One region of the Collimonas sp. PA-H2 genome, then DNA from elsewhere that is predicted to be linked to it. Evidence: predicted binding sites of a transcription regulator. Region 1 holds the regulator's gene; each other region holds the start of a gene.
The links. The regulator sigma-54, encoded in region 1, starts transcription at its own class of promoters, with help from an activator protein. The targets are predictions, from matches to a motif close to TGGCANGNAANCTGCTTT.
Positions count from the first base shown of each region.

Region 1 (10,543 bases):
CCAGGCCAGCGTGGCCAGCAGGTTGCCGCTGTGCTCGGCCAGCGCCGGCACCACGATCAGCAAGGGCACCAGCGCCAGGTCCTGGAACAGCAGGATGCCGATGATGCGGCGCCCATGCTCGCTCTCCAGCTCCATTCTTTCCGTCAGCAGCTTGGAGACGATGGCGGTGGACGACATGGTCAGCGCTCCGCCCAGGGCGAACGCCGCCTGCCAGCTGATATTGGTGTATTGCGGCAGGATCAGCGCCATCATCCAGCTGAACAGCATGGTGGCGCCGATGGTCAGCAGCACCTGCGCCATGCCGAGGCCGAACACGATATGGCGCATCGCCGTCAGTTTCGGCAAGGAAAATTCGAGGCCGATCGAAAACATCAGGAACACCACGCCGAATTCCGCCAGTGCATGGGTGGTGGCGTTGTCTTCGGCAAAACCGAGCGCGTGCGGGCCGATCAGGATCCCCACCACCAGATAGCCCAGCATGGGCGGCAGGTGGAAACTACGGAACGCCACCACGCCTAATACCGCCGAGCCCAGCAGCAAAATTGTCAGTTCAAGTCCTGAAAGCATGCGCGCCTAAAAATTAGATTAACTCAATACCAACATTATGTTGCAGCAACGCCAAATGCGGATAGGCTGAACACAGATTAATTGAAGCGGATCTAGACTGGCAAGTTTTTTGCTTTGGGATTTCGTTTATACTTTCGGGATGACTCTACCCGATGCCCCAAATTCGCCCAAAACCTTGTCCGCAGCCTTCGATGCCGGACGTGCGCTGGAACTTGCCCGCAGCACCCTGCAAATCGAAGCCGATGCCATCAATGCATTGAAAAACCGGATTTCCGATTCCCCTGATGATCCTTTCGCCAAGGCGATCGCCTTGCTGCTCGGCTGCAGCGGCCGGGTGGTGGTCTCCGGCATAGGAAAATCCGGCCATATCGCGCGCAAGATCGCCGCCACGCTGTCTTCCACCGGCACGCCTGCCCTGTTCATCCATCCGGCCGAAGCGGCCCATGGCGACCTTGGCATGGTGACTGAGCACGATGCCTTCATCGCCATTTCCAATTCCGGCGAAACCGCCGAGCTGATGGCGATCGTACCTATCATCAAACGCATGGGCGCCACCCTGATCGCCATGACCGGCAAACCGGAGTCGGCGCTGGCGCAACTCGCCAATGTGCACCTGGACGTCGCCGTGGCCCAGGAAGCCTGTCCCTTGAACCTGGCGCCGACCGCCAGCACCACCGCCACCCTGGCCATGGGCGACGCCCTGGCGGTGGCGCTGCTGGACGCACGCGGCTTCCGCGAAGAAGATTTTGCCCGCTCGCATCCGGGCGGCGCGCTGGGACGGCGCCTGCTGACCCACGTGCGCGACGTCATGCGCAGCGGCGAGGCGATTCCGGCGGTGACGGCGGATATCTCGCTGTCGGTGGCGCTGCTGGAAATCACGCGCAAGGGCATCGCCATGACGGCGGTGGTGGATGACAACTTCCATGTCGTCGGTGTGTTTACCGACGGCGACCTGCGGCGCCTGATCGAACAGGTGCAGGATTTCACCAAGCTGAAGATCGCCGACGTGATGCATGCCAATCCGCACACCATAGGCCCTGAGCAGCTGGCAGTCGATGCTGTGCAGATGATGGAAGAATTCCGCATCAACCAGCTGCTGGTGACCGACGCCAGCGGTGAACTGGTCGGCGCACTGCATATCCATGACCTGACCCGCGCCAAGGTGATCTGATGACGGCCACCACGACGCGCAGCGGCGCCGACGTCACTGCCGATACCCTGAGTGCCGATGCGAGAGCGCGCGCCGCGCGGGTGCGCCTGATGATTTTCGATGTCGACGGCATCCTGACCGACGGCGGCCTGCTGTACGGCGCCGACGGCGAACAGCTGAAGCGCTTCAATGCGCTGGACGGCCACGGCATCAAGCAGTTGCAGCAAAGCGGCGTCGCCACCGCTATCATCAGCGCACGGCAGTCGGCCATCGTCAGCCGCCGCGCCGGCGACCTCGGCATCGCCCATGTGCAGCAAGGCGTGCACGACAAATACGCGGCATTCATCAAGCTGCTGGAACAGCTGCAGCTGAGCGCCGCCGATTGCGGCTTCATCGGCGACGATGTGATCGACCTGCCTATCCTGTCGCAGACCGGTTTTGCGGTCAGCGTGCCGAACGGCCATCGCGACGTCCGTTCACGTGTGCATTACGTGACGCAAGCCAGCGGCGGCCATGGCGCGGCGCGCGAAATCTGCGACCTGATCATGCAAGTGCAGAATACTTACGACGCTACGCTGGCGACCTATCTGCGCAGCAACCAGACGGGCGAAACCCAGGCATGAAAAATCTCCGCACCACTTACCGCTTTCGCTTCATGCTGCTGCTGGTATTGTTCATCGTGCTGGCCTTGGGCAGCTTCTGGCTGCTGCAGGTCATGCACAAGAATACCGAAGACCTGCTGCCGAAGCCGGCGCGCACCCAGCCGGATTACTATGTCGAGCATTTCAACTATGTGCAGATGGCGCCCAACGGCCAGCCGCGCTACAACATCTCGGGCGACCTGCTGACCCACAATCCGGTCAACGATTCCTTCGATGTGCAAAAGCCGGTGATCCACAGCCTGGACAAGGAAAAGCCGCCGATGAACCTGGTCGCCAACCGCGCCATGATTGAAGACAACAACAGCAAGGTGCATCTGTACGAGAATGTCAACGCCGACCGGCCAAAGACGCCGCTGGCCGACAACTTCCACCTGAAATCCGAATATCTGCTGCTGCTGCCCGACGACGACATCATGGAATCCGACAAGCCGGTGGAAATCACCCTGGGGCTGTCGACCTTGAACGGCACCGGCATGCATTTCAATAACTCCACACGCGAACTGAAGCTGTTCAGCAAGGTGAGCGGCGTCTTGCGCAGCGCGCCGCGTGCGGCGGCAAAATAAGCGGATCAGCAAGACAATTTATGCGCAGGCCTCTATCCATTACCCAGGATTTTTCATGAAACGAATATTTTTTCTCTCTCTGCTGCTGCTTGGCGCCATCGGCGTCGCTCACGCAGAAAAAGCCGATTCCGAGAAGCCGACCCTGATCGACTCCGACACCCTCACCTATGACGACGTCAAGCAGGTCAACGTCGCTACCGGCAATGTGGTCCTGACCCGCGGCACGCTGATCATGAAGGCCGACCGCGTGGTGGTGACCACCGATCCGTCCGGCTACCAGTTCGCCACCTTGTATGCGGCGCCGGGCAAGCTGGCCACTTTCAAGCAAAAGCGCGACGGCGGCCCGGACCTGTGGATCGACGGCCACGCCGAACGCATCGAATACGACGGCAAGACCGAAATCACCAAGCTGTTTTCCAAGGCCCAGATGCGCCGCCTGCAAGGCGACAAACCGACCGACGAAGTCAACGGCGAGTTCATTTCCTACGACAGCCGCACTGAATTCTATTCCGTCAACAACACCGTCAACGGCGTCAGCCAGCCTGGCGCCGGCCGCATCCGCGCCGTCATCCAGCCACGGCCAAAGGCGGCGCCATGAGCGCCCCTAGCACGCTGATCGCCAAGGGCCTGCAAAAAAGCTACGGCGCGCGCCAGGTGGTGCATGACGTCTCGCTCGAAGTGCGCTGCGGCGAAGTGGTCGGCTTGCTGGGTCCGAACGGCGCCGGCAAGACCACCTCGTTCTACATGATCGTCGGCCTGGTGCCTTCGGACGGCGGCGAAATCGACCTAGACGGCGTCGACATTTCGCGCCTGCCTATCCATCGCCGCGCGGTGCTGGGCCTGTCCTACCTGCCGCAGGAAGCATCGGTATTCCGCAAGCTGACGGTGGAAGACAATATCCGCGCCGTGCTGGAACTGCAACGTCCCAACGGCAAGGCGCTCGGCAAGGCCGAGATCGATGAGCAGCTGCACAAGCTGCTGCACGAGCTGCAGATTGAAAAGCTGCGCGAGAGCCAGGCCCTGTCGCTCTCGGGCGGCGAACGGCGGCGCGTCGAGATCGCCCGCGCGCTCGCCACCAATCCGCGCTTCGTGCTGCTGGATGAGCCGTTCGCCGGGATCGATCCGATTGCCGTGATCGAGATCCAGCGCATCGTCCGCTTCCTCAAGGAACGCGGCATCGGCGTCCTGATCACCGATCACAATGTGCGCGAAACGCTGGGCATCTGCGACCGCGCCTACATCATCAACCAGGGCAGCGTGCTGGCCAGCGGCAGTCCGGACGACATCATCGCCGACGAGTCGGTGCGGCGGGTCTATCTGGGTGAGCATTTCCGCATGTAGTTTCACGGTGTGAGAACGATGTAAATGCAGGCAGATTAATTCGCCTTGCCAGCGCGGTACTTAAACTCCGTACAACAAATAACAGAAGTGAATTGTCCGCACGGAAGCCATGAAACAATCACTCCAGCTACGCACCTCTCAACATCTTGCGCTGACTCCTCAGCTGCAGCAGTCGATCCGTCTGCTGCAGCTTTCCACGCTTGAGTTGCATCAGGAACTGGAACAGATCCTGTCGGACAACCCGATGCTGGAGCGGGTCGACGATCCGCTTGATAATTCGGTGCGGCTGCTGGCGGACGGCGCCATCAGCGGCACTGCGTCGACCATGGAAGCGCCGGCCGGCGACAGCGAAGTGAGCAGCTCGCCGACCGAGAGCGAAGCCAGCGCCGAAGCGCCGGCGGCTGAAAGCAGCACTGACAATGCCGACAGCGAATGGAGTTTCGACGACATCTCGCGCAGCGCGAAAACCTCGGACGATGAAGATGCGCGGCCGCAGCTGGAGGCGCATGAAACGACGCTGCGCGAACATCTGTTGCAGCAGATGCGCGAAGCCATGCACGACTTGCGCGACCGCGCGCTGGTCGAGCTGATGATCGATGCGCTGGACGATAACGGCTATCTGGAAGAGTCGCTGGAAGAAATCCTGGAGCGTCTGCCGGCCGAGCTGGAGATCGCCGTCGAAGAATTGTCGATGGCGCTGAAGATGGTGCAGAGCTTCGATCCGGCAGGAGTCGGCGCGCGCAACGCGCCGGAATGCCTGGCCTTGCAGATCAAGCGTTTTGTCAAAGTGCCATTCGTCACGCGCCGCCTGGCCTTGGCGATTGTGCAAGATCACCTGGCGCTGTTTGCGCAGCGCGATTTCAATAAAATCAAGAAAGCCCTGGATTGCGACGACGAGGACCTGCGCGAAGCGCAAGCCGTCATCAAGCAGTGCAATCCCCACCCCGGCGCACCGTTCGCCGCCAACGCCTCCGACTATGTGGTGCCGGACGTGATCGTCAGGCGCAGCAAACAAGGCTGGCAGGTGATGCTGAACAATGACGTCATGCCAAGACTCAGGGTAAATGTCTTATATGCCAACATCCTGAAGCAGAGCAAGGGCGATGGCGCACTCACTTCGCAGCTGCAGGAAGCCAAGTGGCTGATCAAGAATATGCGGCAGCGCTTCGACACCATTTTGCGCGTCGCACAAGCGATCGTCGAACGCCAGCGGAACTTTTTTTCCCATGGCGCGGTCGCCATGCGGCCGCTTGTGTTGCGCGAAATAGCTGATACACTGGGTCTACACGAGAGTACTATTTCACGTGTAACCACTCAGAAATACATGCTCACTCCCCACGGGATGTTTGAACTGAAGTATTTCTTCGGCAGCCATGTTGCTACTGAGGCAGGTGGAGAGGCTTCCTCAACAGCAATCAGGGCACTCATTAAGCAACTCATAGGAGCGGAAGATTCAAGAAACCCTTTCTCTGACAGCAAGATTGCCGACATGCTTGCGGAACAAGGTATGGTGGTAGCCCGCCGCACCGTCGCAAAATATCGCGAAGCACTAAAAATTCCGTCTGTTAATCTGCGCAAGGCCTTGTAGTTTTTTCTGGTTTGATTGTTAAGCTTACCCTTGCTATGTTCGGACATTACGGCTGTTTGTTATTTAGCGACTCTTGCCAGAACAGTCCCAGTCTCTTGTAGATTGTTCGCCTAAAGATTCAACGCAGTCTGTTCAGAACCGCCAGCAATATTCTTGATAGGAGCGCTGTATGAACTTCACCATCAGTGGGCATCACCTCGAGGTAACCCCTGCCATTCGCGAATATGTACAAAGCAAACTAGAGCGTATCAAACGCCACTTCGACCAGGTCATCGATATCAGCGTGATCCTGAGCGTCGACAAAATCACTGAAAAAGAAAAGCGCCAGAAAGCGGACATCACGCTGCGCGTAAAGGGAAAAGATCTGCATGCCGAAAGCATTGCCCACGATCTTTATGCCGCCATTGATACCCTGGTCGACAAGCTCGATCGGCAGGTCATCAAGTACAAGGACAAGATGCAGGATCACCAGCACGATGCGATCAAGCACCTGCCGGAAGAACTCCCCGCCACGACCTGAACGGCCGCCAATCCGGGCGCTGCAGCTGACTAGCTGGCGCCGATAGAATGAACAAGGGCGCAGTTAATGCGCCCTTTGTTATTTCCAGCCCGCTTATTTGCAAACTCATTTGCAAATTTATCTGTAAATCATATTATCGTTTTTGCACGACGTTCATTTGAGGGCGCCGAACACCTTGCCGATGATGGCGCTGCCGGCGCCAACCGGATCCTGGCGTATCGCCTTCTCTTCTTCACCGATGATGGTGTACAAGCCGTCCAGTGCACGTTGCGTGACATAACCTTCCACCGTCGACTGCTGCGCCGGCACCATGCCGGTCTTGCCGACCTGCCCCATGACCGCGTTATATTGCGCCGACAAGCCGTTGCGGTCGGTCACGCCTTTGACGATAGGCAGGAATTTCTGGCCCAGCTGCGCCGATGTCTTTTGCTTGAAGAAATCGGTCACCGAGGTGTCGCCGCCGGTCAGGATATTCTTGGCATCGGTCACCGACATCGATTTGACCGCATTCAGCAGCAAAGGCTTGGCCAGCGGCACCGCCTGTTCCGCGGCGTGGTTCATCGACACCACCAGGTCATCCAGCTTCTGGCCCTGGCCAGTCATGCGCAAGATCGGCATGGCTTTATCCAGCACGCTGGGCAAGCCGATCTTGACCTTGTCGTTATTCAGGAAACCATTCTCGACGCCCAGCTTGGACACCGCCACATCCGCGCCTTTTTGCAGGGCGGCTTTGAGGCCGCTGCTGGCATCCTGGTTGCTGAGGTCGCCCAACGACAGGGCCAGCGCCGCCGACGCTGTCAGCGCCAGGCTCAATGTGATTGCTGTTTGATATAGAGGCCGCATGATGGTCCTTGAAAAAATTAAATGGATAAGCCAAAGTCTAACCCAATTTGTTGCAAACAAATCAAGAAAGAAAAATACCTGCCGGGCAGAGTCTACAGATGTCCTTCATCCACCAGGAACAGGCGCCGGTGCTCGCGGATCGCATAACGGTCGGTCATGCCGGCGATATAGTCGGCAATCGCGCGCGCCTGCTGCTGTTCCGATTCCCGCTGAGCAAGCTGATAGTCGGGCGGCAACAAGGATGGCTCGGCGCTGAAGCAGGCATACAGTTCAGCGACGATGCGGCGTGCCTTGGCCGTCATGCGGTTGACCAGGTAGTGGCGATACAGGTTTTCGCGCAGGAAGCGTTTCAGCAAGGCGGCTTGCTGAGCCATGCCGTCGGAGAAGGCAATCAGCGGCGGCGCATTGCGGACATCGTCGACCGTCTGCAGCCCGGCATCCAGGATGCGCTGCTGCGAAGTCTGGATCAGGTCGGTAATCAAGGCATTGATCATGCGCCGGATGGTCTCATTGATCGCCCTGCGCCCGCCCAGGCCCGGGAACAACTGCTCGACCTGGCGGCTGTGCTGCGCATAGAAATCGATCTGGTTCATCTGCTCCAGGGTCAGCAGGCCGGAACGCAAGCCGTCGTCGATATCGTGATTGTTGTAGGCGATCTCGTCGGCCAGGTTGGCGACCTGCGCTTCCAGCGTCGGCTGCTTGCGCTGGATGAAGCGCTGGCCGATATCGCCCAGTTTCCTGGCATTGGCCAGCGAACAATGCTTGAGGATCCCCTCGCGCGTCTCGAACATCAGGTTCAAGCCGTCAAACGCGCCGTAGCGCTGCTCCAGCTTGTCGACCACCCGCAGGCTCTGCAGATTGTGTTCGAAGCCGCCATGGACCTCCATGCAGTCATTCAAGGCATCCTGGCCGGCGTGGCCGAACGGCGTATGGCCGAGATCGTGGGCCAGCGAGATGGCTTCCACCAGATCTTCGTTCAATTGCAGGTTGCGCGCGATCGAGCGGGCGATTTGCGCGACTTCGATGCTGTGCGTCAGGCGCGTGCGGAACAGGTCGCCCTCGTGGTTGACGAACACCTGGGTCTTGTATTCCAGCCGGCGGAAGGCAGTGCAATGGATGATGCGGTCGCGGTCGCGCTGGAATTCAGTACGCGAGCCGGGCGACTCCTCTTCAAACAAACGTCCTCGCGATTGCGCAGAATGTGCGGCATAGGGAGCGAGAGACGTTTCGTGGTTCATTGCGGCAGGTCTCCGGAGGCAAGTTGCTGAAGCGTCGCCAGCAGCGCCTCTTGCGGTGCGGTGGCGATCAGGTGGCCGCCCAGCGGTTTCATCAGGATGAACTTGATCTGGCCATCTTCGTTTTTCTTATCGATCTGCATCAGCTCCAGCCAGCGCTGGGCGCCGAGGTTGGGCGCCTCGGTCGGCAGGCCGGCGGCGCGCACCAGCGCGCACACGCGTTCCTTGTCGATGGCCGTGATGTGGCCGAGCCGATGCGACAAGTCAGCCGCCATCACCATGCCGCAACCGACCGCTTCGCCGTGCAGCCACTTGCCGTAGCCGAGGCCGGACTCGATCGCGTGGCCGAAGGTATGGCCGAAATTCAAGATGGCGCGCAAACCGCCTTCGCGCTCATCCTGGCGCACGACGTCGGCTTTCAGCTCGCAGGAACGGCGGATCGCGTAGGCCAGCGCAGCGTTATCGCGCGCCATCAGCTTATCGATATTGTTTTCGATCCATTTGAAAAATTCAGCGTCGATCACGGCGCCGTATTTAATGACCTCAGCGAGACCGGCGGACAGCTCGCGCTCTGGCAAAGTATACAGGGTCATGGTGTCGGCGATCACCGCCTGCGGCTGGTAAAAGGCGCCGATCATGTTCTTGCCGAGCGGATGGTTGATGCCGGTCTTGCCGCCAACGGAGGAATCGACCTGCGCCAGCAAGGTGGTCGGAATCTGCACGAAGGGTACGCCGCGCATGTAGGCGGAGGCCGCAAAACCGGTCAGGTCGCCGATCACGCCGCCGCCGAGGGCTATCAGGGTGGTCTTGCGGTCGCATTTGGCGGCCAGCAGGCGATCGAAGATCTGCATCAGGCTGGCCCAGTTCTTTTCTTCCTCGCCGTCCGGCAGCACGATTTCCAGCACGCTCTTGCCGGCGTCGCGCAGAGTCTGGCTGACGCGTTCGAGATACAGCGGCGCGACGACTGTGTTGGTCACGACCACCACCTGCTTGCCGGCAATCAGGCGGGCGATACGCTCGCGGTCAGCCAGCAGGGATGGTCCGATTTCAATCGGATAGCTGCGCTCGCCCAGTTCTACCTGGAGCGTGATGGCCGGCGCGGGGGCCGAAGGTGTGGACTGCTGGTTCATAAAAAGACTTGGTGATTGAAAAGACAGATTGCTATTTTGGCCGGGCTTGCCGTCGCCTGCTTGCGGCGCCTGCCCGGACTCTTGCACAAGGTCGCCGGCCTGCACATCGAGCTGGCTCAAAATGCTGTGTACCAGGAATTGTACGTTAGGTCGGCCGGTATCGATGACTATGTCGGCAACTTCACGATAATACGGTTCGCGCTGACGCGACAGCTCTTCCAGCCGGCGGCGCGGATCGGCGGTTTGCAACAGGGGACGGTTCTTGTCGCGGCTGGTGCGCTGAAGGATGTTGTGGATGCTGGCACGCAGGTAGATCACGGTGCCGCGGGTTTTCAGGTATTCGCGATTTTCGGCACGCATGATGGCGCCGCCGCCGGTCGCCAGCACGATGCCGCTGCGGGCGCTCAGGTCACGGATTACCTCAGTCTCGCGCTGACGGAAGCTCTCTTCCCCTTCGATTTCGAAAATCAAGGGAATCGAGACGCCGGTGCGCGCCTCGATTTCGTGGTCGGAATCAATGAAAAGCTTGTTGAGTTTTCTTGCCAGGGCGCGGCCAACCGTAGTCTTACCCGCGCCCATCAGGCCTACCAGAAAGATATTGCCTGTGTACCTTACCATTTCACTGCTCGACCTTTTGCTCATGTACGGACACCGGCATCAAGCCGGTGTCCCTGTGCAATCAGTGCGCAGCGATGCGGTCGATGACAACTTTCGGTGTCAGGAAAATCAATAGTTCAGTTCGTTTGTTAACAACTGCGGATTGTTTGAAAAGATAACCCAGAACCGGAATATCTCCAAGTAGTGGTATTTTGGTAACATTGTTTGATATCTGCTGCGTATAGATACCACCAATGACCACAGTGCCGCCATTTTCAACCTGAACCTGAGTCTGGACATGTTTGGTATTGATGGAAACGCCGCCTGGCACCACATCGCCCACGCTA
Region 1 is NZ_PDBX01000001.1:2,871,280-2,881,822, reverse strand. Features, by position in the region: gene BCF11_RS13125 (cation:proton antiporter) at 1-567, opposite strand, end outside; gene BCF11_RS13120 (SIS domain-containing protein) at 707-1,738, shown strand; gene BCF11_RS13115 (HAD family hydrolase) at 1,738-2,340, shown strand; gene lptC (LPS export ABC transporter periplasmic protein LptC) at 2,337-2,942, shown strand; gene lptA (lipopolysaccharide transport periplasmic protein LptA) at 2,998-3,540, shown strand; gene lptB (LPS export ABC transporter ATP-binding protein) at 3,537-4,283, shown strand; gene BCF11_RS13095 (RNA polymerase factor sigma-54) at 4,393-5,871, shown strand; gene hpf (ribosome hibernation-promoting factor, HPF/YfiA family) at 6,041-6,391, shown strand; gene BCF11_RS13085 (DUF4197 domain-containing protein) at 6,545-7,234, opposite strand; gene BCF11_RS13080 (deoxyguanosinetriphosphate triphosphohydrolase) at 7,327-8,472, opposite strand; gene aroKB (bifunctional shikimate kinase/3-dehydroquinate synthase AroKB) at 8,469-10,217, opposite strand; gene BCF11_RS13070 (type IV pilus secretin PilQ) at 10,279-10,543, opposite strand, start outside.

Region 2 (10,543 bases), 1.6 Mb from region 1:
AGATGCGGATCAAACGCTACCGGCCGGTTAGCCGGGCTTTCCAGCTGCGTGCCCTGTTCGCGACCGCTCACCAGGTCCTGCGGCAAGTCCTTGATCTCCACCGTCTGGCCGGGCGCCATGACGGTGATCCAGTTGCACAGGTTTTCCAGCTGGCGTACATTGCCCGGCAATTCCAGGCCGCTCATGAAACGCATGGCATTGTCCGAGACGCGCTTGCTTTCCACGCCCAGCTGCTTGGCGCTCTGGCTGAGGAAATAGCGGGTCAGGATAGGGATGTCTTCGCGCCGCTCGCGCAAGCTCGGCAGGCGCAGGCGGATCACGTTCAAGCGGTGGTACAAGTCTTCGCGGAACAAGCCTTCGCGCACCCGGGTTTCCAGGTTCTGGTGAGTGGCGGCGATGACGCGGACATTGGCTTTCAGCGATTGATGGCCGCCCACACGGTAGAAATGGCCGTCGGACAGCACCCGCAGCAAGCGCGTCTGCAGATCGAAAGGCATGTCGCCGATTTCATCGAGGAACAAGGTGCCGCCTTCAGCCTGTTCAAAGCGTCCGCGGCGCGAAGCCTGGGCGCCGGTGAATGCGCCACGCTCATGGCCGAACAATTCCGACTCCAGCAAATCTTTTGGAATCGCCGCGGTGTTGAGCGCAATGAACGGCTGCGAGGCACGCGGGCTATGCTTGTGCAGTGCGCGCGCCACCAGCTCCTTGCCGGTGCCTGATTCGCCGGTGATCAGCACCGTCACATTCGATTGCGACAAGCGGCCGATGGCGCGGAACACGTCTTGCATGGCCGGCGCCTGGCCGAGGATTTCCGGCGTCTCGGCCGAGGCCTGTTCGACATTCGCTTCGCGCAGGCTCTCCTCAAGCGCACGGCGGATCAGCTCGACTGCCTTGTCGACGTCGAACGGCTTGGCCAGGTATTCAAAGGCGCCGCCCTGGAATGCCGCTACTGCGGAATCGAGATCGGAAAATGCGGTGATGATGATGACCGGCACGCCGGGAAACTTGGCTTTGATGGTTTGCAGCAATTCAAGGCCGGAGGCGCCCGGCATGCGGATATCGGACACCAGCACTTGCGGCGTATTGGTTTGCAGCGCTTCAATGGCGTCGCGCGCATTGGAAAAACTCTTGGTCGTCAGATTCTCGCGGGCCAGCGCTTTTTCCAGCACCCATCGTATCGATTCGTCGTCGTCAACAATCCAGATTGGTTTCATGATTTTTTCTCTATATGCCACGCTAAACACTTACCGGATATAAGCCGCTCGTTCTCGCCATCATGGCGATAAAAACAGACTTCAAGGCAGTGGTATAAGAATTCTGAAATCCGTGCATCCCGGCCGACTTTCGCATTCGATAACGCCCATGTGCTGCTGCACAAAGGTCTGCGCCAGCGTCAAGCCCAAGCCGCTGCCGCCGTCGCGTCCCGATACCAGCGGATAGAAAATGCGTTCCTGGATCTCGGCCGGAATGCCGGGTCCATTGTCGATGATATGCAAGTCTAGTGCCAGCCGGTAACGCACCTTGGCCAGCGTCACCTGGCGCACTACCCGGCTCTGGAAAATCAGCTCGGCGTCGCCGGCCTTGATGCGTTCGCTCAAGGCTTGCGCGGCGTTGTGGGCGATATTCAGGATGGCTTGTATCAGCTGTTCCTTGTCGCCGCGAAACTCCGGGATCGACAGGTCGTAATCGCGCTTGATGGCAAGCCCGCTGGGAAACTCGGCGACGATCAGGCTGCGCACCCGTTCGCACACTTCATGGATGTCGACATCGCCGACGATCTGCGCCAGCCGGTGCGGCGCCAGCAGGCGGTCCACCAGGGTCTGCAGGCGGTCCGCTTCCTTGATGATGACCTGGGTGTACTCGCGCAGCTCCTTGACGTGACGCTCCGGCAACTCCAGCTCCAGCAGCTGCGCCGCGCCGCGGATGCCGCCCAGCGGATTCTTGATTTCATGCGCCAGGTTGCGCACCAGCTCCTTGTTGACCTGGCTCTGGTCGATCAGGCGCTCTTCGCGCTCCAGCTTGAGCTGCTGCACGTTCTCGCGCAGCTCGATCAGCACCGGCATCTCGGGATTGTCGAGCGCAGTGACGATCGTGTCGACCCACAGCGGTTCGCGCCCCACCCGCTCCAGGATCAGGTCCTGGCGCGAATCATCGAACTGGTGTTCCAGCGCCTGCCGGAAAATCGCCAGCAGCTGCTCGGGATTAAGGAACAGGTCAGACAAGGTTTGCTGCTTCAGCAAGCGGCAGGAACTCTCCAGCATGTTTTCCGCGGCGGCGTTGGCAAACACCAAGCGCGCATGCGGATCCAGCACCAGCACGGCCGAAGCCAACAGATCCAGGCTGGCGAGCACGTTACGTTCGGCGGTTTTTATTGGCATCCGGGCATCCTCATGAAAAGACCTGGTTCCGACTGGCGCCGCGTGCAAGCAACGAGGCTGCAGGCAGCAAGGCGCATTGCGCTGCTGTCATGGGAAGTATCCTGGTGATTGAAATGGTGCATTTTCCGAGCATAACAAGCTTTGTAAGCGATGTCGGTCTGTAATATGCCGGATTGCCACAATGTGGTGCATTCCAGCCCTGCTCTATCTTAAGCCGGATAGGCAAAAATAAAGGCCGCAATTGCGGCCTTATGCATTAAGCAAGGTTGATACCATGCGTCAGAATTACTTGAGATTCGTCAGTTCCCGGTTGAGCGCGTCGATGTTTTTCTCGCTGCGCGAGATATCTTCCTTCATCGAAGCCACGCGGTCCTGGTACTTGGCGTAGTTCTTCTCGTTGCCCTGGCGCTCAGGCGTGCCGTCGTTGTAGTCTTTCTTGAGATTTTCCAGGCGCTGTTGCTCACTCCTCAACTCATCCTGCAAGATCTGGCGGCGATCGTTGTCGCGCGCCTTTTGTGTGCCGTTGTCCACTTTCGGGAAATCGGTCGGAGTCGATGCCGCCGGCTTGCTGGCGGTGCCTTCGCGCGGCGCCGGCTTGCTGCCGCCGCCAGACGAAGTCACCGTCAGCGGCGGCAGGCTGACGCGCTTGCAGCCCTTGGTGTCGCCGGTATTCTTGTACTCCTTGACGCCGTTCTGGTCTACGCACAGAAACACTTCGCTTTGGGCATGAGCGACACTGCCAAGCATGCTGACGGCTGCCAGCAGCAGGAATCCCGGGGAAAAACGCAACATGAGACGCTTCATAGTTATTCTTCGCAATTCAATGGAGTCGCTAGTTTATGTCAAGAAACTTCCAATGACAAACCATCCTACATATTATTACTTATGACGGGAATATGGAAAAAGCAAGCACATAAAAAAAGGACAGGAAAAATCTCCTGTCCTTTTTATCTTGCCGGCCAGCCCTGCAATGCGCAAGACCGGCCATCAGGATTTACGTATCGACTTATACCGAATAGTACATGTCAAATTCGATCGGGTGAGTCGTCATGCGGTAGCGTTGAACTTCTTGCATCTTCAGATCCAGGTAAGCATCGATCATGCTGTCGCTGAATACGCCGCCGCGGGTCAGGAACTCGCGATCCTTGTCCAGCGCTTCCAGTGCTTCTTCCAGCGAAGCGCAAACGGTAGGGATCAGTTTGTCTTCTTCCGGCGGCAGATGGTACAAGTCCTTCGATGCTGCTTCGCCTGGATGGATCTTGTTCTGCACGCCGTCCAGACCTGCCATCAGCAAGGCTGCAAAGCACAGGTACGGGTTAGCCAGCGGATCCGGGAAACGGGTTTCGATGCGGCGGCCCTTTGGATTCGCCACATGCGGGATACGGATCGAAGCCGAACGGTTACGTGCCGAGTAAGCCAGCTTGACCGGTGCTTCATAGCCTGGCACCAGGCGCTTGTACGAGTTGGTGCCTGGGTTGGTGATCGCGTTCAGCGCCTTGGCGTGCTTGATGATGCCGCCGATGTAGAACAGCGCGAATTCGGACAGGCCGGCATAGCCGTCGCCAGCGAACAGGTTCTTGCCGTCTTTCCATACCGATTGGTGCACGTGCATGCCGGAACCGTTGTCGCCAACGATAGGCTTAGGCATGAAAGTCGCTGTCTTGCCGTAGGTGTGGGCCACGTTCCAGACTACGTATTTCAGGTTCTGGGTCCAGTCAGCGCGCTCAACCAGGGTCGAGAACTTGGTGCCGATTTCGTTCTGGCCAGCGCCGGCCACTTCGTGGTGATGCACTTCAACCGGGATGCCCAGCGATTCCAGGATCAGGCACATTTCCGAACGCATGTCCTGGAAACTGTCGACCGGTGGTACTGGGAAATAACCGCCCTTGACGGTTGGACGATGGCCGGTGTTGCCGCCTTCGAGCTTGGCGCCGGTGCTCCACGATGCTTCTTCGGAACCGATCTTGACGAAGCAGCCCGACATGTCGGCGCCCCAGCGGACGTCGTCGAAAATGAAGAATTCTGGTTCTGGACCGAAGTAGGCGGTGTCGCCCAGGCCGGACGATTTCAGGTAGGCTTCGGCGCGCTTGGCGATCGAACGCGGGTCGCGGTCGTAGCCCTTGCCGTCGGATGGCTCGATGACGTCACATTGCATGAACAATGTGGTTTCTTCCATGAACGGATCGATGTTCGCTGTATTAGGATCCGGCATCAGCAACATGTCGGAAGCTTCAATACCCTTCCAGCCAGCAATAGAAGAACCGTCGAATGCATGACCCGATTCGAATTTGTCGATATCGAAATGAGAGACCGGGACAGTTACGTGCTGTTCCTTGCCTTTGGTGTCAGCGAAGCGAAAATCAACGAATTTGACTTCGTTGTCTTTTGCCATTTTCAAGACTTCTGCGGCCGTCATTGCCATGTGAATCTCCTAAGGAATATGAAAATATTGCGAATTGAATTGTGCGCACCGGTCCAGGATCTGTTGCGCGCAAACTCAGCGTCGCAGTAACATCATGAACAGGTAGTGAGAAACTATGACCGGACAGCAACTCGGTACGACCAGAACTCAGGCAGGATGATAGCAGAATCCATGCCACCATCCTTTCACGAAACGGCCCATAGTCGGTATTGTAATTTGCTTGTCCGGAAGGCTGAATTCATCGCTTTTGAGGCCACTTGGCCGTATCGTTGCGACAAAGACAAGTCACCACATCGGTGCGAGGCCTCGCAACAGCACTATTTTTGTGCAAATATTGCGATGTGTTGTTATTTTGTTCGATTTTGGTGCAAACAGATAGTAATTAAATCGAATACTTGATAAACCCACAATTTCAGGAGAAACATCATGGCCACCAGCAGCGAACTCCTCACCACCGCCAGGCAGCGCGGCCAGAATGAGCAACTCCCCTACGCCGGCGCGGTGACGCCGGGCGAGGCTTTCGCCTTGCTGGAAGCGGAACCCGCCACGATCCTGGTGGATGTGCGCACCAATGCCGAGCGCGACTGGGTCGGCCGTGTCGCGATCCAGAACGCGCAGCATGCAGCGGTGCAATGGTCGCAGTATCCGGGCGGTGTGCAAAATCCGGATTTCCTGGCGCAACTGGCGCAGATCGCGGAAAAGGGCACACCGCTGCTGTTCCTGTGCCGCTCCGGCGTGCGTTCGCAACATGCGGCCAAGCTGGCGACCGAACATGGCTACAGCAACTGCTTCAATATCCTGGAAGGCTTCGAGGGTGACAAGGACAATAACGGCCATCGCAAGAACGTCAACGGCTGGTGCAAGGCCGGCTTGCCCTGGATGGGTGCTTAGCGACAACCCTATTCCGACATTGGCGCCCCCAGGCTACGCCCCCCGGTCTAGGCGACGCCGCCTATGCGGCCCAGTCATTTCCGCGAACGCGGGAATCCAAATTACTGACTATGGCAATAAAAATGGATCCCCGCGTTCGCGGGGATGACGGCGTTATGAGAGATTGCCTTACGCAATGGAGTCGGCCTAAGATGCTTGCAAGGCCAGGATGCGGTTCTCGTACTTCTGCTCTTCAAACTCGTGCCAGGTCATGCCGATGTCGGCGAAACCGTAGGCCTTGTAGAAACCCAGTGCCCGGGCATTGCCGGCCCACGCCGTCAGCCACAGTCGCGCGCCGGCGTTCTGTATAGCGTGGTCCAGCAGCGCGCGGCCGATGCCGCGGCCGTGAAAGTGTTCCTGTACATAGAGTGTGTCGACCTCGACGCCACCGTAATTTTCAGCCGCGCAGGGCGAGTCCAGATCGAGCAGGATGTAGCCCAGCACATTTTCTTCGTCGACGTCGACGAACAGACGGTAGTCGGGATCGCCAATAAGGTCGTGGAAATAGGCGGGCGTAAAGGTCGACAGCACTTCGCGCGCAAGGTCATCGCTGACGCCTTCCGTTGCGTAGGTGTGCAGCCAGACTTGTATCGACAAGGCGGTCAGGCTCATGCAATCGGCGGCTGTGGCGTCGCGAATCAAATTCATCTCCTTAGTGTTGTGTCGTGCGCCGCCGGCCATCGGCGACGGCGCGTCCGGCGCCTGCAACTAATCGCAGCTGATGACAGTCTACTATCGCTCAGCGACAGTGGCAGCCTGCACAGTCATCAATGTCTTATCACCGGAAAACGCATGATTGTAATTGATCGCCTCACCCAAATGCGCCAGTCCCTGCACTGGCTGCCGCTGCTGTTTGCACGCGTTAACGTCGGGCTGTTTTTCTCGATTTCCGGCTACAACAAACTGTTCGTGCCGGCCAACCAGGCCGCCATGCTCGACACCATGCAGCATGCCGGCATTCCCTTCCCGGAATTCAATGCGGTGTTCGTCGCCCTGCTTGAGTTTGTATTCGGCGCCCTATAGAGCCTGGGCTTGCTGACCAGGCCGAGTGCACTGATCCTGCTGGCGATCGTCAGCGTCGCAACGTTCACCGACGGCATCCACAAGATCCCCGCCGGCCTTGGCCCGCTCGACTGGTACGACTGGTTTCTCTACCTGCCCGAAGTGCTCTACGGCTTGCTGCTGTTCTGGATATGGTGCGCCGGCGCCGGCCGCCTTGGGGCTGACCAGCTCATGACAAAACGCTGGCCGGCCTTGCAGCGTTTTCTATAAAACCCGAAACCGGACGGATCACAAAGAGGCAATCGCTACCCGCGCCGCAGCCAGGTCCCAGGCGGCCTGGCCTACCGTTTTATACACCGGCAGCTGCGCTTGCTGGACGAAGCCGTGCGCCAGAACGTCAGGCAACTCGCGCACCTTGCTCCAGTCGATCTGCGCCTGTATCAGGTCGCCGGCTTCATGCTTGGCGCCGGCCAGGCAGTCGACCACTATGGTGCGGCTATGCAAAAGCTCGGCCGGGAATTCCACCATGTCCGGCTTGAATGCGCCGACGCCTATCGCCAGCGTATCCGCCGCGATATGCGGCGGGATCACCGCCGTACGCGAGGTGGTCAGGGCAATCACCAGGTCGGTATGCGGCAGCTCGCTGGCCAGCGCCACAGCGGCCAACGGAGCGATCTTGATCTGCGGATGACGCCGCTGCAGGAGATCACAAAAAGCCTGGGTCTTGGCCAGGTCGCGGGCCGATACCCAGAATTCGCTGACGCCAAAATAATCAACCAGGCCGTCGGCATGGGCGATGGCCTGGACGCCGGTGCCGATCAACAGCGCGGACTGCGGCTTGCGCGGCAGCAGAGCCTCGATGCCGAGCAGGCTAACCGCCGCCGTACGGCGCGCGGTGACGGTAGGCCCATGCAGCAGCGCCAGGCGACGGCCGCTGGCGGCGTCGAACACCACCACCTCGCCCTGGATCGCCGGCAAGTGATGCTGGGCATTGTTGGCGTGCACCGTGATCAGCTTGGTCATGCCGATGTCGGCGGCGACCGCCGGCATGCACAACAGCACGCTGGCCTTGTCGATTTCCACCACCATGCGCTCGGGCGCATTGATCCTGCCCTCGCGCAGCTGCTGCGCAACCTTGACCAGCGCCGGCACCAGTTCAGCATAAGGAAGTGCAGCGGCGGTCTGTTCGGCGTCAAAAATTTTCATTTATTTTTTGTGGGACAGAGTCGCCCGGATAGGGTTTAAGAGCCACCGCAGCGTGGCGAATTACTCTGTCCTCAACTGATCAGAGAAAACGCTTGAGCTGCGAAGAAAAATATTAACGCAAGAAAAAACCTTGCGGGAACGGATCGCTGTCTTCCAGCACCCATTGGTTGAAACCCATGATATGCGCATTGCCGGTGACTTCGGTAATGGCGGCGTCGAAGCCGCCCACCTTGGCGGTTGCCGTCACGCGCACGCGGAAGCAGCTGCCGACGATGCTTTCATTCACCAGCGTCTGATTCAGGGCCAGCTTCTGCCGCAGGAACAGCTGCGCGGCGCGGCCGGAAGTACCGGTGCCGGTAGGCGAGCGGTCCACTTCGCGGTCGGCAAAGATGCAGACGTTGGCCTGGTCCGCCGCCGTATCGTTCGGCGCGCCGTCGATGATGGTGCCGTACAGAGTATCCAGGCCCGGCTCCTGCGGATGCTGGATTTTCACCTTATCCTTGACCGCCTGCTTGGTTTCCGCGCCCAGCTGTATCAGCTGGCGCACCTGCTCCGGCTTGATCTTGACGCCGGCCTGGTCGCCATTCATGTAGTAATAAAAGGCGCCGCCGAACACGATGTCGCCGCTGACCTTGCCGAAACTCGGCGTCTCGACTTCGACATCGCGCTGATAGATGAAGGCCGGCACGTTGCGGAAGGTGACGGCGCCGGCACGCTGGCCGTCCCACTCGACCTGGGCTTCGATGAAGCCGGCCGGCGTGTCGAAGCCGATGCGTGTCAACGGCACCGTGCGCTCGACATGATTCAGTTCGACCAGCACCTTGCCCAGCGCGATGATGCCGTGGCCGCACATGTCGCTATAGCCTTCGTTATGGATGAAAATCACGCCGAAATCCGCGGCCTCGGTCACCGGCGGCAGCAGGTAGGCGCCGTACATGTCGGCGTGGCCGCGCGGCTCGTTCATCAGGAACTGGCGCAGGTCGTCGCGCTGCGCCCTGAGCCAGCTGCGGCGTTCCAGGATGGTCTTGCCGGGCACCGACGGCAAGCCGGAAATCACGATGCGCAGCGGCTCACCGCCGGTGTGCGCGTCGACCGTATGGATGGTGCGTGTGTAACTTAGCATGGGAATTTTTTGGAGAAACGAGAAAGAACTGCATGGCCGGCGACACGATGCGGCAGCCTCAGAAAAAAGGCCGGCTACGCTTAGCGCGGCCGGCCCCGGTAGTACTTAGTAGCTGGTCAGCGCTTCTGGTGCGCCAGCCTTGAAGCGGTACACCGTCACTGGCGACTGCTTGAGGTCGTGGTTGGCGTCGAACTCATATACGCCGGCAACGCCCTTGTAGTGGATCTTTTCCAGCGCCGCGGCGTATTGCTTAGGATCGACCGAGTTGGCGTCTTTCATCGCCTGGGCGATCAGCATCATGCCGTCGTAGAACGAGGCTGCATAGGTTTCCGCAGGACGGCTGTAACGCTTCTGGTAATCCGCTGCGAAAGTCTTGCCGGAAGCCAGCTTGTCCAGCAAGGCGCCGCCCTGGGTGCAGTACACCTGGTCGGTAATCGCATCGCCGCCCAGGCGGCCCATTTCCGGTGCGCAAATGCCATCGCCGCCCAGGAACTTGACGTCTACGCCCAGCTGTTTCATCTGACGCATCATAGGACCGCCCTGTGGCGAGTAGCCGCCGAAGAAAATCGCATCCGGCTTCTTGGCCTTGATGGAGGTCAGGATAGCGGTGAAGTCGGTCGCCTTGTCGTTGGTGAAATCGTTGCCCAGCACCTTGATGCCGTTCGCCTTGGCGACCTTCGAGAACTCTTCCGCCAGGCCCTGGCCGTAGGCAGTACGGTCGTCGATGATTGAGACTGTCTTGACCTTCAGTTCCTTGGCCGCATACAGCGCCATCTTGCCGCCCAGCTGGCTGTCGCTGGCAGCCACGCGGAACACCGAGTGGAAGCCTTGCAGAGTCACTTTCGGATTGGAGGCGACAGTGCCCATGACGATGCCGGCATCGTTATACACGCGCGACGCAGGAATCGTCACCCCGGAATTATACGGACCGACCACCGCCTTGACGCCCATGTCAACCAGCTTTTGCGCTACGGCGACGCCGGCACGCGGATCGGCCTGGTCATCCTCCATTTGCGCTTCAAACTTGATTTTCTTGCCGCCGATAACCATGCCCTGGCTATTCAGCTTGTCGATCGCCATGGCCAGACCGCCTTGGTTGTCGCGGCCGGCCGATGCCTGAGGGCCGGTCAGCGGGCTGCTAAAGCCGATCTTTACTACCTGTGTCTCCTGCGCCATTGCGAGCGCTGGGAATGCTGCCAACATAACCATCATCAATTTGGTCCGTGCGTACATGGCTTTTCCTTTCGTCTGTCTTTAATATAATGTTTTTTTAATAACGGCACCCATCGTTAGGCGTGGGAGTCCGGGGACGGCTCTTGCAGATCGAATCCTAGCAGGGACGCCGCCACATTAAATTCTTTTATGCGACGGCTTCTCCGTAGATTCGATGGAAAAAAGACGCGATCTATCTTGGATTTTAGTTGCTATCCAGGGCAATAGGAAATAAATCGGCTGCATGCAGAGAAGTGCCAGCTGAATGAA
Region 2 is NZ_PDBX01000001.1:1,244,102-1,254,644, forward strand. Features, by position in the region: gene ntrC (nitrogen regulation protein NR(I)) at 1-1,214, opposite strand, end outside; gene glnL (nitrogen regulation protein NR(II)) at 1,296-2,378, opposite strand; gene BCF11_RS05650 (DUF3450 domain-containing protein) at 2,664-3,182, opposite strand; gene glnA (type I glutamate--ammonia ligase) at 3,385-4,800, opposite strand; gene BCF11_RS05660 (rhodanese-like domain-containing protein) at 5,227-5,691, shown strand; gene BCF11_RS05665 (GNAT family N-acetyltransferase) at 5,878-6,372, opposite strand; gene BCF11_RS05670 (DoxX family protein) at 6,523-6,753, shown strand; gene BCF11_RS05675 (hypothetical protein) at 6,763-7,002, shown strand; gene BCF11_RS05680 (delta(1)-pyrroline-2-carboxylate reductase family protein) at 7,021-7,938, opposite strand; gene lhpH (trans-3-hydroxy-L-proline dehydratase) at 8,051-9,061, opposite strand; gene BCF11_RS05690 (branched-chain amino acid ABC transporter substrate-binding protein) at 9,167-10,273, opposite strand.
Region 2: glnA (type I glutamate--ammonia ligase) is a predicted target of sigma-54. The motif match lies at 4,960-4,977, and genes of this name have one in related genera.

Region 3 (10,543 bases), 1.9 Mb from region 1:
ATGAAATCGAAACGGTCTTCGTTACGGCGGTCTTCGATGGCGCGGTTCTTGTCGAAGGCGTCGGCGTCGAAGCCGCCACATTCGACTGCCAGCGAATGGTCCACCACCAGCTGGGTCGGCACCACCGGGTTGACCAGCGCCGGGTCGCCGCCTTGCAAAGCAATGGCGTCGCGCAGGCCGGCGAGGTCGACCAGCGCAGTCTGGCCGAGGATGTCATGGCACACCACGCGCGCCGGGAACCACGGGAAATCGAGATCGCGTTTGCGCTCGATGAATTGCTTGAGCGAAGCGCTCAGGGTCGCCGGTTCGCAGCGGCGCACCAGGTTCTCGGCCAGCACGCGCGAGGTGTACGGCAGTTTGTCGTAAGCGCCAGGCTGGATCGCATCGACCGCGGCCCGCGTGTCGAAGAAATCCAGCTGGGTGCCGGGTAGAGGTTTGCGGTTTGCTGTGTTCATGGCTCAGTCGGGAAAGGAAGCATCATCTGGTTACATCTAGGCGACCCCAGGCTACGCGCCCCGGCCTCGTCGGCCACGTCTGGGCGACCCCGTCATTCCCGCGAACGCGGGAATCCAAATTGCTGGCGATGGCAGGAAAATGGATCCCCCGCGTTCGCGGGGATGACCGGGGCGCGTAGCCGGAGTCGCCTAAACGGGTTTTTAGCGCTAGCGCTTGGCGATCGGCACAAACGCCAGGTTGTCCGGGCCGACATAATTGGCCGACGGCCGGATGATCTTGTTGTCGATGCGCTGCTCGATCACGTGCGCGGCCCAGCCGGAGGTGCGGGAAATCACGAACAGCGGCGTAAACATCGCCGTCGGCACACCCATCATGTGGTACGACACGGCGGAGAACCAGTCCAGGTTGGGGAACATTTTCTTGACTTCCCACATCACGCTTTCCAGCCGTTCGGCGATATCGAACATCGCGGTCGAACCGGCTTCCACCGACAATTTCCGCGCCACTTCCTTGATCACCTTGTTGCGCGGATCGGAGACGGTATACACCGGATGGCCGAAACCGATCACCACCTCCTTGTTCGCGACCCGGTTGCGGATATCGGCTTCCGCTTCATCCGGATTGTCGTAGCGCTTCTGGATTTCAAACGCGGCTTCATTAGCGCCGCCATGTTTCGGACCGCGCAAGGCGCCGATGGCGCCGGTGATGGCGGAGTGGAAATCGGAGCCGGTGCCGGCAATCACCCGGCTGGTAAAGGTCGAGGCATTGAATTCGTGCTCGGCGTACAGGATCAGCGAGACGTGCATCGCTTTTTCCCACGAGGCAGACGGCTTGACGCCATGCAGCAAGTGCAGGAAATGACCGCCGATGGAATCGTCGTCGGTTTCGACTTCGATGCGCTTGCCGTTATGGCTGAAGTGATACCAGTACAGCAGCATGGAGCCGAACGACGCCATCAGGCGGTCGGCGATGTCGCGCGCGCCGGGCGCGTTGTGGTCGTCTTTCTCTGGCAAGGCGCAGCCGAGCACCGAGACGCCGGTGCGCATCACGTCCATCGGGTGCGACGCGGCAGGCAGCGCTTCCAGCGCGGCCTTGACGTTGGCCGGCAAGCCGCGCTGGGCTTTCAGCTTGGTCTTGTAACCCTTCAGTTCGGCGCTGTTCGGCAGCTTGCCGTGCACCAGCAGGTAAGCGATTTCCTCGAACTCGCAAGTATCGGCGATATCCAGGATATCGTAGCCGCGGTAATGCAGGTCGTTGCCGGTTTTACCGACGGAACACAGGGCGGTGTTGCCGGCGGCGACGCCGGACAGGGCGACGGATTTCTTTGGTTTGAAAGCGCTGGTTTGTTCGTTTGCTGAAGCGTCGCTCATTGCGTAATCTCCTGACGGAAAAGAATCGATGTAATGGATTATTTTATTTCTTCTGGGCCGCAAACAGCGCATCCAGGTGTTGCTCGAATTCGTGGTAGTTGATCCGCTCATATAATTCCATGCGGGTCTGCATGGTGTCGAGCACGTTTTTTTGCGTGCCGTCGCGGCGAATCGCGGCATACACGTTTTCCGCCGCCTTGTTCATGGCGCGGAAGGCCGACAGCGGATACAGCACCAGGCCGACATCGGCCGCTTTCAATTCGTCCACCGTGAACAGCGGCGTGGCGCCAAATTCGGTGATGTTGGCCAGGACGGGCACCTTGACGGCGGCGGCAAATTGCTTATACATCGCCAGCTCCGTGATGGCTTCCGGGAAGATCATGTCGGCGCCTGCCTCAACGCAGGCGATTGCGCGTTCCAGCGCCGATTCCAGCCCTTCGACCGCAAGCGCGTCGGTGCGCGCCATGATCACGAAATTGTCGTCGGTGCGGGCATCGACCGCGGCCTTGATGCGGTCGACCATTTCCTGCTTGCTGACGATTTCCTTGTTGGGGCGATGGCCGCAGCGCTTGGCGCCGACCTGGTCTTCGATGTGGATCGCCGCGGCGCCGAACTTGATCATGGACTTGACGGTGCGCGCCACATTGAAGGCGCTGGCGCCAAAACCGGTGTCGACATCGACCAGCAAAGGCAGGTCGCAGACATCGGTGATGCGGCGCACATCGGTCAGCACGTCGTCCAGGTTGGAGATGCCGAGGTCGGGCAGGCCGAGCGAACCGGCGGCGACGCCGCCGCCGGACAGGTAGATCGCCTTGAAGCCGGCGCGCTTGGCCAGCAAGGCGTGGTTGGCGTTGATCGCGCCGATCACCTGCAGCGGCGACTCTTCCTGCACCGCCTTGCGAAAGGCCGCGCCTGCGGAATATGAACTCATGTCTTCTCCTGATAAAAATTGCACACTACGGGCACACCGTTGGCGTGCTGTTTCATGCAGCTTGCTGCACGGGGACTTTTCTACTATAGAGCAATCAGCGTGCCAAACCAGGCCGGAACCAGGGGCGGACCATGAGGAAAATAGAAATAACAAAATGAAATCAATAACTTAGAAAATTAAATAGTAATAAATCAAATTCACTTTACGCTTTATAAAACAATAGAAATGTTTCATCCTGTGTTACATTTATCCAAATTGAAACACATGCGTTAAACGCATTTGAAACATGCCACCCTCTTCCCCTGCCCGCCGCGATGGCGGCAACGCCAGCGACCCTGGCCAGAAACCGGTGATCTGGACCGTCTCGGTGTCGCGCCTGTCCGACCTGTTCCGCGACATCACGCTGGAATACGACGACCGCGCGACGATAGAACCGATCGAGCTGGGCTTCGACGAAGCCGCGCGCCATATCCGCGAACGGATGGAAAGCGAGCGCTGCGACGCGGTGATCGCAGCCGGCTCCAACGGCGCCTACCTGAAAAGCCGGCTATCGGTGCCGGTGGTGATCGCCAAGGCCAGCGGTTTCGACGTGCTGCAGGCCCTGGCGCGCGCGCGCAAGATCACGCCCGACATCGGCATCATCACCTATCAATCGACCATGCCGGCGCTCAAGGAATTCCGGGATGCATTCGGCTTCAATATCCTGCAGCGCGACTACGCCACCGAAGAAGATGCACGGGCGCAAATCAATGAACTCAAGGCCAGCGGCGTCAAGGCGATTGTCGGCGCCGGCCTGATCACCGACCTGGCCGAGGAAGCCGGGCTGGCGGCGGTCTTCGTCTATTCCGCTGCATCGATCCGCCAGGCCTTCGACGATGCCCTGGAAATCGCCCGCCTGACCCAGCTGGAAGCCAACCGCGGCCGCGCCAGCGCGCCGCTGGCCGATACCCTGCGCGCCAAGCACGGCATCAACGATTTGCGCGGCGACTCGCCAGCGATGGAAACCCTGCGCCAGTCCATCGTGCTGTACGCAAAATCGCAGGCAACCGTGCTGATCCGGGGTGAAACCGGCACTGGCAAGGAGCTGGTGGCGCAAGCGATCCACCGCGAAAATCCGCGCGCCCTCAGCGGCAACAAACCGTTCGTCGCGGTCAACTGCGGCGCGATCGCGGAATCGCTGCTGGAGTCGGAGCTGTTCGGTTACGAAGAAGGTGCATTCACCGGCTCGCGCCGTGGCGGCCATGCCGGCCTGTTTGAAGCAGCGCACCGCGGTACGCTGTTCCTGGATGAAATCGGCGAAATGCCGCTGGCGCTGCAAACCCGTTTGCTGCGGGTGCTGGAAGAACGCGAAGTGGTGCGGGTTGGCGGCACGCGGCCGATTGCGGTCGAGGTGCGCATCATCAGCGCCACCCATTGCGACCTCGAGCAGCGCATCCGTGAAGGCCGTTTCCGCGCCGACCTGTTTTATCGCCTGGCCGTGCTGCGCCTGACGCTGGCGCCGCTGCGCCAACGCCCGCAAGACCTGATCGCGCTGGCCGAGTGGTACCTGAAAAAGGCGCTGGCCGCGCTGGGCGCCCGCCCACATCCGAACCTGCATGCCGAAATCATGGCCTGCGCGCCCCTGCTTAGCGCCTACGCCTGGCCCGGCAACGCGCGCGAAGTACGCAACATGATGGACAGGCTGGCGCTGTTCCTGGCGGCCGAACCGCTGCAGGCGCTGTCGCCCGCCTTCATCGCCAGCATCGCGCCGGAATTCGCCCAGGCGGCAGCAACGCCGGCCGTAGCAACAACAGCAACAGACGCCGCAGCGCAAGCCGCGGAAAACATCGCCCAAGTGCTGGCCCGTTTCGACGGCAACCGGGCAGCTGCCGCCAGGCACCTCGGCATCAGCCGCACCACGTTGTGGCGTAAAATCAAGGATCAATGAAAACCATCCATCGAGACGCCCATGCCCACGCGAACAGCCTCTTGCACTTGTGGTCAGCTAAGCATTGAAGTCCAAGGTGCGCCTAGCGGCGTCGGGCTCTGCCACTGCCTTGCTTGTCAACAAAGAACCGGCAGCGTCTTCGCCGCCCTGGCCGGCTTTGCCGCTCCCTACAAGGTCACCGGTTCAGCTACCGAGTATGTCCGTAGCGGCGACCAAGGGGCCAGGTTCATTTTCCGATTCTGTCCGGTCTGCGGCACCAACCTGTTCCACACAGAAGAAGGGGTAGCCGGGCGCGTAAGCGTCGCCGTCGGCGCGTTTGCCGACCCTGGCTTTCCGGCGCCTCGGCTGTCCATCTACGATTGCCGCAGACATCCGTGGGTTCAGCTGCCGCCTGGCGTAGTCGCTTTCAAGAAGGATCCTCCGTAATATCCAGCCCTGGCATGCGGCGGCCAGCCTATTCAGAATTTCATGAAACAGGACAAGCCGTCATCTTAAAAATCGATGTCGTAGGGTGGGCACTCCGTGCCCACGCATTGCTGCGGATATTTGCGACCCGAGTTGCGCGTCCGCGTGGGTACGGAGTGCCCACGCGGACCTGGCGGGGCGCGGAGCCCGAGGCGCGTGTGTCCGGAACGCGAATGTTTGCAGTACTTAAATTACGATAAATCACCGGTAGGGTGGGCACTCCGTGCCCACGCGGACGTGGCGGGGCGCGGAGCCCGGGACGTGCAGTCCGGGAAGTGAATATTCGCAGTACTGCGTGGGCACGGAGTGCCCACCCTACGGATGATTTGTCGTAGTTTAAGAAAATATCAATAATACGAAAGCGATTCAAGCCGCACCAGCTCGACGTGCAACTCGCGTCTCAATATGAATCTGTGGGACGCAGAATGGATCTCATTGAATTGCTCGATGTTCCATATTGTCATGGTGGAGGCGGCGGACGTCGAAGCCGCCGCCATTTATCCCTTTGGCCACTTCGGGTCTTATTTGGGCTTGCCCAGATCCATAAGCATGCGGGTCAGCAAATAAAAGCGCGGCACAATGCTGTCGATCTCGGCATATTCGTCCGGCGTATGGATGCCGCCGCCGACAATCCCGAAGCCATCCAGCGTCGGGATCCCGACGCCAGCCGAGAGGCTAGAATCCGCAGCGCCGCCGCTGCCCTCAAGCGTCAGCTTTTTACCCAACTCGCCATAAATGGCCTGTGCCTTGGCGGCCAGCGCCTCCGATTGCGGATTGGCCGGCATCGGTGGAAAACCGCGGGTCAAATGCGTGCTTACCTGCGTATCAGGAATCAGTTTTTTCTGCGACACCTTGATCATGTCTTTTTCGACGCGGTCGAATTCTTCGGGCACCGCGACGCGCACATCGCCGAAGGCGGTCGCATGATCCGGGATGACGTTGGTCGAGCCCCCAGCGTTTATCACTGTGAAGTTGACGGTAGTCTGTTTTTCGCGATCGCCGAGCTGGCCGAGCTGCAATATCTGGTGTGCGGCTTCCATCGCCGCATTACGGCCGCTGTCGGGCGCCACGCCGGCGTGCGCAGCCTTGCCGATGACCTCGACCTGCGCCGTGCCGCTGCCTTTTCGCCATACCACCAAACCGTCGGCCGGCCGCCCCGGTTCAAGGTTCAGCACAACATCGTGCTGCTTGGCGATTTTTTCGATCAGTGCGCGTGAGCCGGTCGAGCCGGTCTCTTCGTTAGAGTTGAGTAATAAGGTAATCTGGGCATAGTCTTTAAAATCCAGTTCCTGCAGGATTTTTAACGCATACAGGCCAGCGACCACGCCGCCTTTGTCATCCATGACGCCTGGGCCATAGGCCCTGTTGCCCTTGACATAAAACGGTTTGGCTACGGCGGCACCGCGTTTGAAAACAGTGTCCATATGCGCCATCAGCAAAATTTTTCCTTTGCCGCTGCCACTGAATGTCGCTACGACGTTATTGCCAAGCGCCGGTGCAGCCGGATAGGTTTCAACGCGCGCCCCGATCTTTTTTAGTTCCTCGATCACTATCCCGCCGACCTGGCTCAATCCCTGCTCGTCGCCGGTGCCCGAGTCAATATTTACTAAACGTTCCAGCAACTTCAAGGCTTCGCCCTTATATTTCTCGGCTGTTTCATAAACCTGCTTGTCTGGCGCAGCAATAGAGGATGGCGTGGTGAAACCAAGAACAATACCTAAACCCAGGCTCGATATGAATGCGGATCGTGCAAGAAAAAACATTATTGTGATCTCCCGTTTAAATTAAGATTAAATTCCAGAGGAATACAGGATATCGCCCCGAGCTGCTGCATTTAGTTAAATAAATCTTGTTTTGACTAATACCAGGACTCTGCAAGCGCATCCCGATTGCCGGCACACATCACACAGAATACGATAACTTGGCGGTCCTTGATCAAAACAGCGTTCTCTCTGTGCTTTTGGAGCGACTTGTTAAGTAATTTCATCCAATAACTGAATCGAACGCCAACCCAAATCAGCAGATATCATGCCAGCCAAAGAGGCTATTTTGATTGGTGATGATTGAGCTTTCCCTGAAATTTCGTCTTCCACAGGTGACGTAAAATTGACGTTACTTTGGGAAGGCAAGAAATGAAGATTTCAAGAAGTTCATACACGGCGGAATTCAAGGAATTGGCAGTCAGACGGGTCAATGCCTGCGAGTCCTTCGCGGCGACAGCCAAGGAACTTGGTCTAAGCGAACAAACGCTGCGCAACTGGGTCAAGGCCGCTAAGGCTGGCAAGTTGAACGGCGCTGGTAGCAAGGTTGTGACACCGGAAGAGATGGAATTGTCGCGCTTACGTGCCGAGAATGCCAAGCTCAAGCGGGAGAACGAAATCATAAAAAAGGCAGCGGCGTACTTCGCGAAGGATGTTCTGTGAAGTACGCCTGGATCGATGCGCAGACTAATCGATTCGCGCTGAGGGAAATGTGCGATACGCTCGACGTGAGCATCAGCGGTTACCGAGCCTGGAAGAGTGGCGGCACGCCCGATCGCAAGCGCCTGACGGCCGGCCAGACGCTGGCCATGATCCGCGCCATCCACGCCGAGGTAAAAGGTGCTTATGGCAGTCCTCGGATGATCCGCGAGTTGCGGTGGCGGGGCTACACGGCGAGCAAGGGACGCGTAGAGCGGTTGATGCGCACGCACGGAATTCATGCGCGCCACAAGCGGCGCTACCGGGTTACGACCGAATCGAAGCACGGTTTGCCAGTGGCGAGAAACCTGCTTGACCGCGATTTCGCGCCGGCGGCGCCGAATCAGGTTTGGACGGCCGACATCACCTACTTGTGGACCGATGAAGGCTGGCTGTACCTCGCCATCGTTCTGGATCTGTTCAATCGGGAAGTGATCGGCTGGTCGCTCAAGCCGCGTATGACGACTGAGTTGGTGGCAGACGCGCTGACGATGGCCTGGTTCCGCCGACGTCCTGCGCCCGGCGTCCTGCATCATTCGGACCGCGGCAGCCAGTACGCCAGTCAGGCCTACCAGGACAAGTTGCGTGAGTTCGGTATGACGTGTTCGATGAGCCGCAAGGGAAATTGCTGGGACAATTCGCCGACTGAGAGCTGGTTCAACAGTTTCAAGAACGAACGTTACCATGGCCTGCGCTACACCACCCAGACTGAAATGAGGGCGGCCAGTTTCGAATACATCGAGGTGTTTTACAATCGCAAGCGGCAGCATTCGACCCTCGGTTATAAATCGCCGCTCCAGTTTCTACAGCGCTGGATCAGTGAACAGAATCAGGAAAAACGAGCTGCATAGAAGTCGTCTGTTGGAAGACGAAAAACAGAGGGAACCTCACATCACGCCCCAGCAGGCGGCTGCGCGAGACGCGTTTTGTGCCATCAATCATTACAATCCATGATAATCCAGGTTCTCAATTATTGAGAACTTGATCAAACAGGATTAGCCATCCTCCCAAAAAAATATGTCGTAGGGTGGGCACTCCGTGCCCACGCAGTGCTGCGGACATTTGCGTCCCAGGTTGCGCGTCCGCGTGGGCACGGAGTGCCCACCCTACGGATGGTTTGTCGTAATTTAAGAAAATATCAATAAGTGGAAATTTTTCATTTTTATCCCCACAAAGAATAAGCAAAGCAACAGCCAATTCTGTAATGCTGTTCAGTTAGGGCAGAACGACATGGCGTAGGGTGGGCACTCCGTGCCCACGCAGTGCTGCGGACATTTGCGTCCCAGGTTGCGCGTCCGCGTGGGCACGGAGTGCCCACCCTACGGATGGTTTGTCGTAATTTAAGAAAATATCAATAAGTGGAAATTTTTCATTTTTATCCCCGCAAAGAATAAGCAAAGCAACAGCCAATTCTGTAATGCTGTTCAGTTAGGGCAGAACGACATGGCGTAGGGTGGGCACTCCGTGCCCACGCAGTATCGTGGATATTCGTGTCCCTGACATTCGTGCCCCGGCTACGCCTCCCGGCCCGTCCGCGTGGGCACGGAGTGCCCACCCTACGAGTTCCGCAAATAAAAATGCCGTTCAGTCTTAACTGAACGGCATTACCGCCAATCCTGCTAGTTTTTACCAAAGGGATAAAATAGGTGCCGTCCAACGTTTTTGAAAACAACAAAAATCATGCGCCGCTTTGATTTTTACCACTTGTTCAAGCACGTTCAAAAAAACATCAAGACCGTTACTGCATTTGCCGCCCTGCCCTTGACTATGTTTGCCTGGGTATGCTATTCGCTGCCTGACGCATGCGCGCAAGACAGGTCGCAATGGACCCCGGCCCAGATCATGCAGTACATAGAGGAACAGAAAACAAAAGCGACGGCTGCGAATAACACTTCCTCAGCCAGTACCAAAACCTCCAAAGCTGCACCTGCTCCATTCATGCTCGAACCCAGCGGCAGGCCATGGGTTCTGCGCTTTGCTCCCAGTACCCGCATTGAGGATCTGAAAGAACCTTTCAAAGGAAACCTGCAGCGCTTCTACGCTGCGATGGTCCAGGCGGGCATGCGCATTGTGATTACGACGACCTACCGGCCCGAAGAACGTTCTTACCTGATGCACTATTCAACGCAGATCGTACGCAACAAGGAAGCGCCGGCCACCGTGCCGCCGTGGCGAGGGGTCAACATCGATTGGGTACACCGGGACCACAGCGGTTCCAAAGCCGATCTTGCCAAAGCAAAATCTGCAGCGCGCGAGATGGTGCTTGGCTATGGCATAGGCTCGACCCCGGTCAGCAAACCCGGCCACTCAGCGCACAATTTTTCTCAAGCCATCGACATGATGATTTCGGGTTTCGCCGGGAAAACCATCGTCGATGCAAAGGGAAAATCCAGGGAAGTCAAAAGCTTCATCGACCTGAAGTCGGTCGGCGCCACGTACGGCGTGCTCTGGTACGGCCCCGAAGATAGCGTGCACTGGTCTGCCGATGGAAATTAGATATCAAGCCAGCCGGCGTGAACCGGTATTGTCAACAGCGGATTTTCGCATCCACCGGAGCCCAGCCTCATGAAACCGATCATTGCTTTGCTGTTCCTCTCAGCGCCGATGACAGCCTGTGCTGCTGCGCCGGCGGTAGGATTATGGGAAGACGTAGTGGCCATCGACGACGACACATTGCAACTGATATCCCACCAGCATTTCATTTTTACCGATCAAAAACTGGCGACCCCCGCGGTATTTACCGCATTAAAGGATTTTGGCGGTGAAATCGATACGTTTTGCTGCCTTGAAGTACAGAACACGACGCCACTGTCGATGCGGGAGATCGAGAAGAAACTCAGCCACGATCACGATTTCGTGCAGCGCGTGTCTCACATTCACGGCTTGCCTTACATGTACGAGGCGAAACTGGCCAACCGCACGATCTGGAACAACA
Region 3 is NZ_PDBX01000001.1:941,068-951,610, forward strand. Features, by position in the region: gene acnD (Fe/S-dependent 2-methylisocitrate dehydratase AcnD) at 1-455, opposite strand, end outside; gene prpC (2-methylcitrate synthase) at 663-1,826, opposite strand; gene prpB (methylisocitrate lyase) at 1,870-2,757, opposite strand; gene prpR (propionate catabolism operon regulatory protein PrpR) at 3,044-4,684, shown strand; gene BCF11_RS04260 (GFA family protein) at 4,706-5,110, shown strand; gene BCF11_RS04265 (M20/M25/M40 family metallo-hydrolase) at 5,671-6,912, opposite strand; one part of gene BCF11_RS04270 (IS3 family transposase) at 7,282-7,543, shown strand; one part of gene BCF11_RS04270 (IS3 family transposase) at 7,543-8,459, shown strand; gene BCF11_RS04275 (hypothetical protein) at 9,271-10,104, shown strand; gene BCF11_RS04280 (hypothetical protein) at 10,174-10,543, shown strand, end outside.
Region 3: prpB (methylisocitrate lyase) is a predicted target of sigma-54. The motif match lies at 2,845-2,862, and genes of this name have one in related genera.